One region of the Streptomyces sp. NPDC054866 genome, then DNA from elsewhere that is predicted to be linked to it. Evidence: riboswitches for the same ligand, from Rfam matches in the RefSeq annotation. Region 1 holds a riboswitch; the other holds the start of a gene.
What was found. Region 1 has a riboswitch for S-adenosylmethionine ahead of ACWGI2_RS10815 (aminotransferase class V-fold PLP-dependent enzyme). Riboswitches for the same ligand answer to the same signal wherever they lie in the genome.
Positions count from the first base shown of each region.

Region 2: linked by a shared signal. The riboswitch ahead of thrC (threonine synthase) and the one ahead of ACWGI2_RS10815 (aminotransferase class V-fold PLP-dependent enzyme) in region 1 are both predicted to bind S-adenosylmethionine.

Region 1 covers NZ_JBSGZA010000002.1:460,970-466,710, forward strand. The annotation lists gene ACWGI2_RS10810 (glycerate kinase family protein) at 1-941, shown strand, start outside; gene ACWGI2_RS10815 (aminotransferase class V-fold PLP-dependent enzyme) at 893-2,266, opposite strand; SAM riboswitch class IV at 2,433-2,549, opposite strand; gene trpD (anthranilate phosphoribosyltransferase) at 2,624-3,688, opposite strand; gene qcrB (cytochrome bc1 complex cytochrome b subunit) at 3,827-5,458, opposite strand; gene qcrA (cytochrome bc1 complex Rieske iron-sulfur subunit) at 5,455-5,741, opposite strand, start outside.
Region 2 covers NZ_JBSGZA010000006.1:143,862-149,602, reverse strand. The annotation lists gene thrC (threonine synthase) at 1-1,279, opposite strand, end outside; SAM riboswitch class I at 1,297-1,431, opposite strand; gene ACWGI2_RS28805 (glucosyl-3-phosphoglycerate synthase) at 1,600-2,544, shown strand; gene ACWGI2_RS28800 (hypothetical protein) at 2,628-2,780, shown strand; gene ACWGI2_RS28795 (alpha,alpha-trehalose-phosphate synthase (UDP-forming)) at 2,882-4,282, shown strand; gene otsB (trehalose-phosphatase) at 4,500-5,360, opposite strand; gene ACWGI2_RS28785 (DUF3263 domain-containing protein) at 5,377-5,643, opposite strand; gene ACWGI2_RS28780 (extracellular solute-binding protein) at 5,654-5,741, opposite strand, start outside.

The DNA of each region.
Region 1 (5,741 bases):
AGATGGCCGCGGTCGCCGGGCTCTCGCTGGTCCCGCGGGATCTGCGTGACCCGGGCGCCACGACGACGTACGGCGTGGGCGAGCTGATCAGTGCCGCGCTCGACGCGGGTGCCCGCCGCATCCTGGTGGGCTGCGGCGACTCCGGCACCTCGGACGGGGGCGCGGGGGCGCTCCAGGCGCTCGGCGCCCGACTCCTGGACGCGGACGGCTGGGAACTGCCGTGCGGTGGCCGCGAGTTGACCCGGCTGAGCCGCATCGACCCCTCGGGCCTCGACCCCCGCCTGAAGGTCACCGAGATCCGCGTCGCCTGCAACCCCTTCAACGTCCTGACCGGCGAGCGCGGCGTCGCCCGCGTCTTCGGCCCGCAGAAGGGTGCCACCCCCACGCAGGTGGAACAGCTGGCGGCGGGCCTCGAACACTGGGCGCACGTCCTGACCCGCGACCTGCACGTCACGGCGGACCTCTCCCTCGGCCCCGGAACGGGCGCCTCCGGCGGCCTGGGAGCCGGTCTCGCGGCGCTCGGCGCCCAGCTCCTCCCCCGCTTCGACGTCCTGCTCGACCACCTCGACCTGGACGCACGCCTGGCCCGCGCCGACCTCGTCGTCACCGCCGAGGGCGCCCTGGACCACCAGACGCCGCGCGGCAAGGTCCCCGCCGAGGTCGCACGGCGCGCCAAGCGCTCCGGCCGCCCCGTCCTGGTCCTCGCGGGCACGATCGGCCAGGGCGCGCACCACGTACGGGCGGAGGGCGTGGACGCCTACAGCGCGATCCTGCCCGCTCCGGTCTCGCTGACCGAGGCGCTCGGGCGTGGCGGTGAGTTCCTCACCGACGCGACCGAGCGCGCCCTGCGGATGATCGTCCTGGGGTCACGTCTGAGGGGGCGTCCCAAGGCTCAGGCTGCCGTGGTGTCCGGCACGCAACGCCCGTCCTCCGTGCGGTAGTTCCAGCGCGCGCCGTCCGCCACGAGCTCCTTGACGGCGCGCACGAAACGCTCCACGTGCTCGTCGGGGGTGCCCGCGCCGAAGCTGACGCGGATCGCGTTCAGGGACTTCTCGCCGGGCGCGGCCTCGGGGGCGCCGCACTCGCCCTGGGACTGCGGGTCGCTGCCGAGCAGGGTGCGCACCAGCGGGTGGGCGCAGAAGAGACCGTCGCGTACGCCGATGCCGTACTCGGCGGAGAGCGCGGCGGCGAAGTGCGAGCTGTTCCAGCCGTCGACGACGAAGGAGATGACGCCGACGCGCGGCGCGTCGTCGCCGAAGAGCGAGAGCACCTTCACCGCGGGCACCTCGGCGAGACCGTCGCGCACCTTCGCGATGAGGTGACGCTCACGGGCGACGAGTTCGTCGAAGCCCGCCTCGGTCAGCGCCTTGCAGGCGGAGGCGATCGAGTACACGCCGATGACGTTCGGCGAACCGGCCTCGTGCCGCGCCGCGGTGTCGTGCCACTCGACGTCCACGCCACCGTCGGTGCGCCGCGCGACCTTCCGCGAGGCGCCGCCGCCCGCGAGGTAGGGCTCCGCCTCCTGGAGCCAGTCGGAGCGGCCCGCGAGGACGCCCGAGCCGAAGGGCGCGTACAGCTTGTGACCGGAGAAGGCGACCCAGTCGACGTCCAACTCGCTGATGGAGACCGGGTGGTGGGGCGCGAGCTGCGCGGCGTCCAGGACGATGCGGGCACCGTGCGCGTGGGCGGCGGCGGCGAGCTCCTTGACCGGCCACAGCTCACCGGTGACGTTCGAGGCGCCGGTCACGCAGACCAGGGCGGGCCCGTAGGGGTCGCGGTCGGCGAGGGCGCGCTCCAGGGTGGCGACGGCCTGGTCGGCGGTGCGCGGGGCGTTCAGGTACGTCACGCGGGCGTCGCGCCAGGGCAGCAGCGATGCGTGGTGCTCGGTCTCGAAGACGAAGACCTGGCAGTCGGCGGGGAGGGCCGCGGCAAGGAGGTTGAGCGAGTCGGTGGTCGAACGGGTGAAGACGACCTGGTCGTCCTCGCGGCAGCCGAGGAACTCGGCGACGGTGACCCGGCTGTTCTCGAAGAGGTCGGTGGAGAGCTGCGAGAGGTACCCGGCACCGCGGTGCACGCTGCCGTAGTACGGCGCGTACGCGGCCACGTCGTCCCACACCCGCTGCAGGGCCGGGGCGCTCGCCGCGTAGTCGAGCGCCGCGTAGGTCACCTCGCCGCCGGTGACGAGCGGCACGGTGACGTCACGGCCGAGGACGGGCAGCGGGGCGGCACAGACGGATCGGTCGGCGGCAGCGGTGGTGACAGACATGGCGAACTCCCGTGGGAAGGCAGGCGAGTTCACTGCGAGAGCGCTCGTACGGCGCCGCAGTGATGAAGAGAAAAGGGGGTGCGGAAAAGGGGCTGAAAGCCCTATCGCATTCGCTTGCTCACGAGACTGCTCCCTTGAGGACCAGGACCCCAGGGTTGTTCGCAGGGGTCCGCGCTTGCCATGGACCTTGCTGTCCACGGCCTGGTCTTCACCCGGGGCACCCCGCCACGGACGGAGGGTTGCCGGACAGCGAGCCGGGGCCTAATCGCTGTCACTCATGACCTGCGCAGCATCTTGCCACACGATCTTCTCGGTGCCCACCGCAGTCCGGCATCCGGACTGCGGTGGGCACCACACTCACCTGTTGCTGGCCGCCACCCACAGCTCGAGGGCCTTCTTCGCGGCCCCGGAGTCGATCGCCCGCGCCGCCTTCGCGATGCCGGCGCCGATCTGCTCCACGAGGGTCCCCTCGCCGGGCGTCAGGGCCACCAGGGCCGCCGCCGTGTTGAGCAGCACGGCGTCCCGCACAGGGCCCGTCTCGCCGTCCAGGAGGCGCAGGGCCACCTCGGCGTTGTACGAGGCGTCGGCGCCCCGCAGCGCCTCCACGGGGACGAGGTCGATGCCGACGTCCCGCGGGTCGAAGGCCTCCTCGCGCACGGCGCCGTCCCGTACGACCCAGACCCGGGAGGTCGAGGTGGTCGTCAGCTCGTCGAGGCCGTCGTCGCCGCGGAAGACGAGGGAGGAGTTCCCGCGCTCGGCGAAGACCCCGGCCACGATCGGCGCCATCCGCGGGTCGGCGACCCCGACCGCCTGGGCGCGCACCTTGGCCGGGTTGGTGAGCGGGCCGAGGGCGTTGAAGACGGTCCGGATGCCCAACTGGCTGCGCGCCGCTCCGGCGTGCCGCAGCGCCGGGTGGAACTTCACGGCGAAGCAGAAGGTGATCCCGGCTTCCTCGGCCACCTCGACGACCCGCTTCAGCGGCAGCTCCAGGTTCACCCCGAGCTTCTCCAGGACGTCGGAGGCGCCCGAGGCGCTGGAGGCCGCGCGGTTGCCGTGCTTGACGACCTTCGCGCCCGCTCCCGCGGCCACGATCGCGGACATCGTGGAGATGTTGACGGTCTTGGCGCCGTCACCGCCGGTGCCGACGATGTCGACGGTCTGCCCCGGTACCTCGATCACATTGGCGTGCTCGTACATCGTGCGTACGAGGCCGGAGATCTCCTCCACGGTCTCGCCCTTGGCCCGCAGCGCGACCATGAAGCCCGCGATCTGGGCCTCGGTCGCCTCGCCGCGCATGATGCGGTCCATAGCCCAGGCGGTGTCCTCGGCGCTCTGGTCGCGTCCCTCCAGCAGCCCGTTCAGTACACCGGGCCAGGAACGGGCCGCCGCGGTGTTGCCTCCTGCGGGGGTCACAGCGCTCATATGCCGCTCCTGGGTTCGTCTAGGCATGGGTCAGGAACACCTTATCCAGCTCCGGGGACGGCAAAGAGCCCCGTCCATGCACTGGAATGCATGGGACGGGGCTCTCGCCGTGGCGACCTTGGTCAGAGCTTCAGAGGATCAGTGGTGGCCGTGGCCGCTCGTGATCTCCTTGTACTCCTCGGTGGTGGGCTTGGGGATCTGGTTGTCCTCCCCGTAGTAGCCCTTGCTGAGCTTGGCCCGGAGCTTCTGCGAACCCGACACCTTGCGCTCGACGCCGTTCTCGTCGACCGAGGGGCCGATCTCGAGCGGCGCGTACTGCTCGTGCGCGGTGAGCGTGTGCAGCTGCTCCTGGTTGAGCGGCTCGTGGACCTCGATGAACTCACCGTGCGGCAGGCGCTTGATGATGCCCGACTCGCGGCCGTGCAGGACCTTCTCCTTGTCACGCCGCTGCAGACCCAGGCAGATCCGCTTGGTGATGACGAAGGCGAGGACCGGTGCCACGAAGAAGGCGATGCGCACGAACCAGGTGATCGCGTTGATCGACAGATGGAAGTGCGTGGCCCAGAGGTCGTTTCCACCACCGATCAGCAGCACCATGTACCAGGTGATCCACGCGACGCCGAAGCCCGTACGGGTCGGGACGTTGCGCGGGCGGTCCAGGATGTGGTGCTCGCGCTTGTCCCCGGTGACCCAGGACTCGATGAACGGGTAGACCGCGATCGCGACAAGGACCAGCGGGAAGATGACCAGCGGGACGAACACACCCATGACGAGCGTGTGACCCCAGAGGTTGATCTCCCAGCCCGGCATGACACGGATCAGGCCCTCGGAGAAGCCCATGTACCAGTCGGGCTGCGCTCCGGTGGACACCTGGTCGGGACGGTAGGGACCGAGCGCCCAGATCGGGTTGATCGTGGCGATCGCCGAGATGGCCGCGATCACACCGAAGACCAGGAAGAAGAAGCCTCCGGCCTTCGCCATGTAGACGGGAAGGAGCGGCATGCCGACGACGTTCTTGTTGGTCTTGCCGGGACCCGCGAACTGCGTGTGCTTGTGGTAGAAGACCAGGATCAGGTGCGCCACCACGAGCCCGAGCATGATGCCCGGCAGCAGCAGGATGTGCACCGAGTAGAACCGGGCCACGAAGTCGCCGCCGGGGAACTCCCCGCCGAACAGGAACATCGCCAGGTACGTGCCCACGATCGGCACGGACAGGACGGCGCCCTGCATGAAGCGCACGCCGGTTCCCGAGAGCAGGTCGTCAGGGAGCGAGTAACCGGTGAAGCCGGTGAACATGCCGAGGACGAACAGCAGGAAGCCGAAGACCCAGTTGACCTCGCGGGGCTTGCGGAAGGCACCCGTGAAGAAGACGCGCATCATGTGCACGAACATCGCCGCGAGGAAGATCAGCGCCGCCCAGTGGTGGATCTGCCGGATCAGCAGACCACCGCGCACATCGAAGCTGATGTGCATGGTCGAGTTGAACGCCTCGGACATCAGCTGGCCCTGCAGCGGGATGTAGCTGCCGTGGTACTCCACCTCGTTCATCGACGGGTGGAAGAACAGGGTCAGGTACACACCCGTGAGGATGATGATGATGAAGCTGTAGAGGCAGATCTCACCGAGCATGAAGGACCAGTGGTCCGGGAAGATCTTGCGCATGTTGGCCTTGGCCAGGGAGTAGATCCCCAGACGTCCGTCGGCCCAGTCGGCGACCCGCTCACCTGCGGGCGCCTCCTTCTTACGCGTATCAGTCGTCGTAGTGCTCATCCGCGCTCCCAGAAAGCAGGACCGACGGGCTCAGCGAAGTCGCCGAGCGCCTCGAGGTAGCCCTCTTCGTTCACGCCGATGCGCAGCTGCGGCAGCGCGTGACCGGCCGGGCCGAAGATCACTCGGGCACCGTCGGAGAGGTCGAAGGTGGACTGGTGGCACGGGCAGAGGACGTGGTGCGTCTGCTGCTCGTACAGGGAGATCGGGCAGCCGACGTGGGTGCAGATCTTGGAGTACGCGACGACACCGTCGTGCGACCACTCGAGCTCCTGCTTGTCCTTGA
Region 2 (5,741 bases), on a different contig from region 1:
CGAGGCTGGGCTTGATCGTCGCCGTCGCCTGAGAGGTCTCGGCAACAGCGTCGAGGGTCTTGAGGCCGTCACCCGTGTTCAGCACGACCGTGGTCAGGGAGGGGTCGATGAGCCCCGCCTCGATCAGCTTCTTCGTGACGCCGACCGTCACACCCCCGGCGGTCTCCGCGAAGATCCCCTCGGTCCGAGCGAGCAGCTTGATCGCATCCACGACCTGCTCGTCGTTCACGTCCTCCACCGCACCGCCCGTGCGGCGCGCGATGTCCAGGACGTACGGCCCGTCGGCGGGGTTGCCGATGGCGAGCGACTTGGCGATGGTGTCCGGCTTCTGCGGGCGAACGACGTCGTGCCCGGCCTTGAAGGCCGTGGACACCGGCGAGCAGCCCTCGGCCTGGGCGCCGAAGATCTTGTAGGGCTTGTCCTCGACAAGACCCAGCTTGATGAGCTCCTTCAGCCCCTTGTCGATCTTCGTGAGCTGCGAGCCCGACGCGATCGGGATGACCAGCTGGTCGGGAAGGACCCACCCCAGCTGCTCGCAGATCTCGTACGCGAGCGTCTTGGAGCCCTCGCCGTAGTACGGCCGCAGGTTCACGTTCACGAAGCCCCAGCCCTCGCCCAGCGGGTCGCCGATGAGCTCGGAGCAGAAGCGGTTCACGTCGTCGTAGTTGCCCTCGATGCCGACGAGCTCGCCGCCGTACACCGCGGCCATGACGACCTTGCCCTGCTCCAGGTCGTGCGGGATGAACACGCAGGAGCGGAAGCCGGCGCGGGCCGCGGCGGCGCCGACCGCTCCGGCGAGGTTGCCAGTGGACGAGCAGGACAGGGTGGTGAAGCCGAAGGCACGCGCCGCCTCGATGGCCTGCGCGACGACGCGGTCCTTGAAGGAGTGCGTGGGGTTGCCGGAGTCGTCCTTGACGAACAACTTGCCCTGCTCGACGCCGAGTTCACGGGCGAGGTTGTCGGCCTTGACGAGCTTGGTCCAGCCGGGGTTGATGTTCGGCTTCTCGGCCACGTCCGCGGGGACGGGCAGCAGGGGGGCGTAGCGCCAGATGTTGTCGGGGCCGGACTCGATCTGCTTCCGGAGCGCCTCGGGGTCACCGGTCGGCAGGTCGTACGCGACTTCGAGCGGGCCGAAACAGGCCTGGCAGGCGAAGATCGGGCCGAGGGCGTAGAGCTCGCCGCACTCGCGGCAAGAGAGGCCGGACGCGGGGCCGAGGTCCACGGAACCCGTGGTGGTGGAGGGGGTGGTGTCGTTCGTTGCGACAGTCTGCGCAGCCATGGAGGCGAGGCCCTTTCTCCTCATCTTCCTCGCGGCGCATCTCGCCGCGAGACGGAATTGGCACCTTCCCCACCGAGACCTCGCGAGCGCGGTCGGCGGGATGGTTGCCGGGGCTTCAACGGGCCGTATCCCTCTGCCCCTCTGGATGAGCGGTATGGCGCCGGGGCTTCATGGGCCCGGGGCATTTGTTACGCGATGACCCCCGACATGCGATGGTCATCCGCGTTGTTCAAGACTGTAACCGACGGCCTGGACCCTTGAGATAGTCGTCCGAACCGCGAGATGGATCACATGTAGGCCACACACAGGAGGAGCCACCCGTGCTGGAAGAGGCCGAGCGCTGGCTGACCAGGCGTTCCTGGTCCGTTGCCGACCGTCCGCTCAGCGCACTCGTCGCCGCCAAACGGGCGTCGGGGGCCTCGGTGAGTGTCGTCCTGCCCGCGCTCGACGAGGAGGGGACGGTCGGCGAGATCGTCGCCGAGATCCGCCGTGAGCTGGTCGAGAAGGTCTCGCTCGTCGACGAGCTCGTGGTGATCGACTCCGGCTCGAAGGACCGTACGGCCGAGGTCGCGCGGGAGGCGGGCGCACGGGTCGTGCACCGGGACGAGATCCTGCCGCGCGTTCCGGCCGTGCCCGGCAAGGGCGAGGTCCTGTGGCGCTCGCTCCTGGTGACCGGCGGTGACATCGTCGCGTTCGTCGACGCGGACCTGAAGGAGTTCTCGGCGGACTTCGTCACCGGGATCGTGGGCCCGCTCCTGACCGAGCCCGACGTGGACTTCGTGAAGGCGATGTACGACCGCCCCCTGGCCGGTACCGCAGGTCAGGGTGGCCGGGTGACCGAGCTGATGGCGCGCCCGCTGCTCAATATGCACTGGCCCCAACTGGCGGGATTCGTCCAGCCGTTGGGCGGCGAGTACGCGGCGCGCAGGTCCCTCCTGGAGCGGCTTCCGTTCCCCGTCGGTTACGGAGTGGAGCTGGGCCTGCTGGTCGACGCGCTGCACACCGTGGGCCTTGACGCGCTCGCGCAGGTGGATGTCGGCGTGCGCAAGCACCGGCACCAGGACGGGCAGGCGCTCGGCCGGATGGCGGCGGCGATCTACCGGACGGCACAGCTGCGGCTCGCGCGCGGCCATCTCGTACGGCCCGAGCTCACTCAGTTCGAACGGGGCGAGCACGGGTTCGAGCCGCGGACCCATTCGGTGGACACGGAGGAGCGCCCGCCGATGTGCGGCATCGCGGAGTACACGGCACGCCGCGTGGCGTAACCACCCCAAGCCGGGCATTTTGTCTACATTCCCCACTTATGTGGCTCAGACGGGTAATGCGAAAAGTACGCCGCATCGGTGCCATGGCCGTGCCCGCCGCCGCGGCGGCGGCCGACAAGGGCAGGGGCGGCGAATCGGACACGATGCTGTACGCGGGTCTCGCGATCGCGCTGTGCGCACTGAGCGCGCTGGCGGTGGCGGCGGCGAGGAGCAGAAGCGGTTACAGACGCGACTAGGCGTCGCTCCCTGAAGGCGCCGTTCCCTGAACGTATACGGCCGGGCCCTTGCGGGTCCGGCCCCACGTTTGAGGCCTTCCCGGAAGGGCTAGGTTCGGCACATGGTCTCCGAGCACGCCGCCGCCCAGGTCCTCGTCGCGTCCAACCGCGGCCCCGTCACGTACACCCTTGAGGAGAACGGGGAACTGACGTCGAAGCGGGGCGGAGGCGGACTCGTCTCGGGCCTGAGCGCGATCGGCGACGAGGCGGACGCCCTGTGGGTCTGCGCGGCCCTCGGCGACGGCGACCGGGAGGCCGTGCGGCGCGGGGTCGGCGAGCCCGGCGTGCGGATGCTCGACATCGACGCGGGCTCGCACGAGGGAGTGCACGCCGACGCGTACAACGGGATCGCGAACTCGGTGCTGTGGTTCGTCCACCACATGCTCTACCAGACCCCGCTCGAACCGGCCTTCGGCCCGGAGTTCCGGGCGCAGTGGGCGTCGTACGAGACCTACAACCGGGCCTTCGCCGAGGCGCTCGCCGAGAACGCCGCGGCGGGCGCGGCGGTCCTCGTCCAGGACTACCACCTGTCCCTGGTGCCGGGGATGCTGCGTGAGCTGCGCCCCGACCTGCGCATCGGCCACTTCTCGCACACACCGTGGGCGCCGGTGGACTACTTCCGGATGCTGCCGGACGACGTCGCGGAACAGCTGCTGCGCGGCATCCTGGGGGCCGACCGGGCGGCGTTCCTGACGGGCCGGTGGGCGGACGCGTTCACGGAGTGCTGCGTCGCCGTCCTCGGCGGTACGACCGGTACGCGGATCGGGGTGCACGGGCTCGGGGCCGACGGGGACTTCCTGCGGGAGCGGTCGCGGCGGGCGGATGTGGAGGAGCGGCTCGTCGCGCTGCGGGAGCAGGTGGGTACCGGCCGGAAGGTGATCGTCCGCGTCGACCGGACGGAACTGTCGAAGAACATCGTGCGGGGACTCCTGGCGTACCGGGAGCTGCTGGCATCGCGGCCCGAGTGGCGGGAGCGGGTGGTGCACGTGGCCTTCGCCTACCCGTCGAGGCAGGACCTCGCGGTGTACCGCGACTACACGGCGTCCGTGCAGGCGCTGGCCGACGAGATCAACTCCGAGTACGGGGTGGAGGGTTGGACCCCGGTGGTCCTCCACGTGAAGGACGACTTCGCCCGGTCGCTGGCGGCGTACCGTCTCGCCGACGTGGCGCTGGTGAACCCCATCCGGGACGGGATGAACCTGGTGGCCAAGGAGGTGCCGGTGGTCTCCGATGACGGGTGCGCGCTGGTTCTCTCGCGAGAGGCGGGGGCGTACGAGGAGTTGGGCGAGGAGGCTCTCGTCGTCAACCCGTATGACGTGACGGGCACTTCCGCCGCGCTGCACGCGGCTTTGACCATGCCGGTCGGCGAGCGCGCGGAACGCACGAAGCGGCTCGCCGCGGCGGCTACGGCGCTCCCCCCGGCCCAGTGGTTCCTGGACCAGCTGCGGGCACTACAGGCTTGATTTATCCCCAACCCCGCCCCTTCCCGAAAACCATGCCTGCGCCCCGGACCTACCTGGGGCTCCGCCCCAGACCCCGCACAAGATGGCCTCAAACGCCGGCCGGGCTGGATCTATCCAGCCCGGCCGGAAACTTCCAGCCCGTCCGGCGTTTGAGGACGAACTCGGCGAAGCCGGTGATTGACGGCAACCAAGGCCCCCGCGCCAGAATTCGTGCCGGTCAGGCCAGCTGTGCGGCGATGCTTCCGAGTAGCTCCACCACGCCCCCCGGGCCATCCACCACCAGGTCCGCCCGCTCGGCAAGCTCCGCCACCTCCGCGCTGCCGCTGCACACGAGCAGGCCCCGCACCTGGTCCGAGCGGAGCTTCTCCACGGCCGCGTAGGCGGGCAGGTCGCCCAGGTCGTCGCCCGCGTACAGGACGGTCTCCGCGCCCACTTCGCGTACGTACTCGGCGAGGGCCACGCCCTTGTCCATGCCCGGCGGGCGCAACTCCAGGACCAGGCGGCCCGGTTCGACGATGAGGCCGTGGCGGGACGCCAGCTCGGCGAGGGGCTCGCGCAGTGCCTCGAAGGCCGCCTGCGGATCCTGCGCGCGGCGGGTGTGGACCGCGACGGCCCGGCCCTTCTCCTCTATCCACGTGCCGCGCCAGGCACCGATCGTGTCCAGGAAGCCGGGCAGTTCGGCGCGCACGGCCGCCACGCCGGGGTGCGGCTCGGCCGCGTGCACGGCGGAGGAGACGGCGTCCCAGCGCTCGGCGCCGTAGTGCCCGAGCACGACGAGGTGTTCGAGGGCCGGGACACCCGCCAAGCCGCCGTAGCGCACCGCCACGCCCGCGGGGCGCCCGGTGACGACGGCGACGGAGAGCACCTTCGGCGCGAGCGCGGCGAGGGCGGGGACGGCGCCGGGGTGGGCGCGGGCCTGCTCGGGGTCGGGCACGATCGGGGCGAGCGTGCCGTCGAAGTCGAGCGCGATCACGGCTTTCCCGGGCCGGGCGAGGAGCGCGGCGAGGCCTTCACGCCCGGCCGGAGTCACGGGCTCGGGCAGCTCGGGAGAGTACGGCGAGTACACAGGGTCACCCATGGGCCCGACCCTACGCTCAACGCTCCCCGCGCCGGGACTCCCTGACGCGCCGAAGCCGGTTGACGGTGACCGGATCGTGCGCGAGGGCGCGGGGATCGTCGAGCAGGGCGTTCAGGAGCTGGTAGTAGCGGACCGGCACCAGGCCGAGCTGCTCGCGCACGGCCCGCTCCTTGGCGCCGGGTCCTGTCACCCAGTCGCGGCGCTCCAGGGCGAGGATCGCGCGGTCGCGCTCGGAGAGGCCGGTGTCGGGGAAGCCGTCGTCCGTGGCGTTGGCATCGGTCATGCCCGTCACGCTATTCCGAGTTCTCCTCGGTCGCCGCCTTGGTCTGGATCTGGCTGAGGATCGACGCCGGATTACCGTGCTCGTCGACGGCCTTGCCG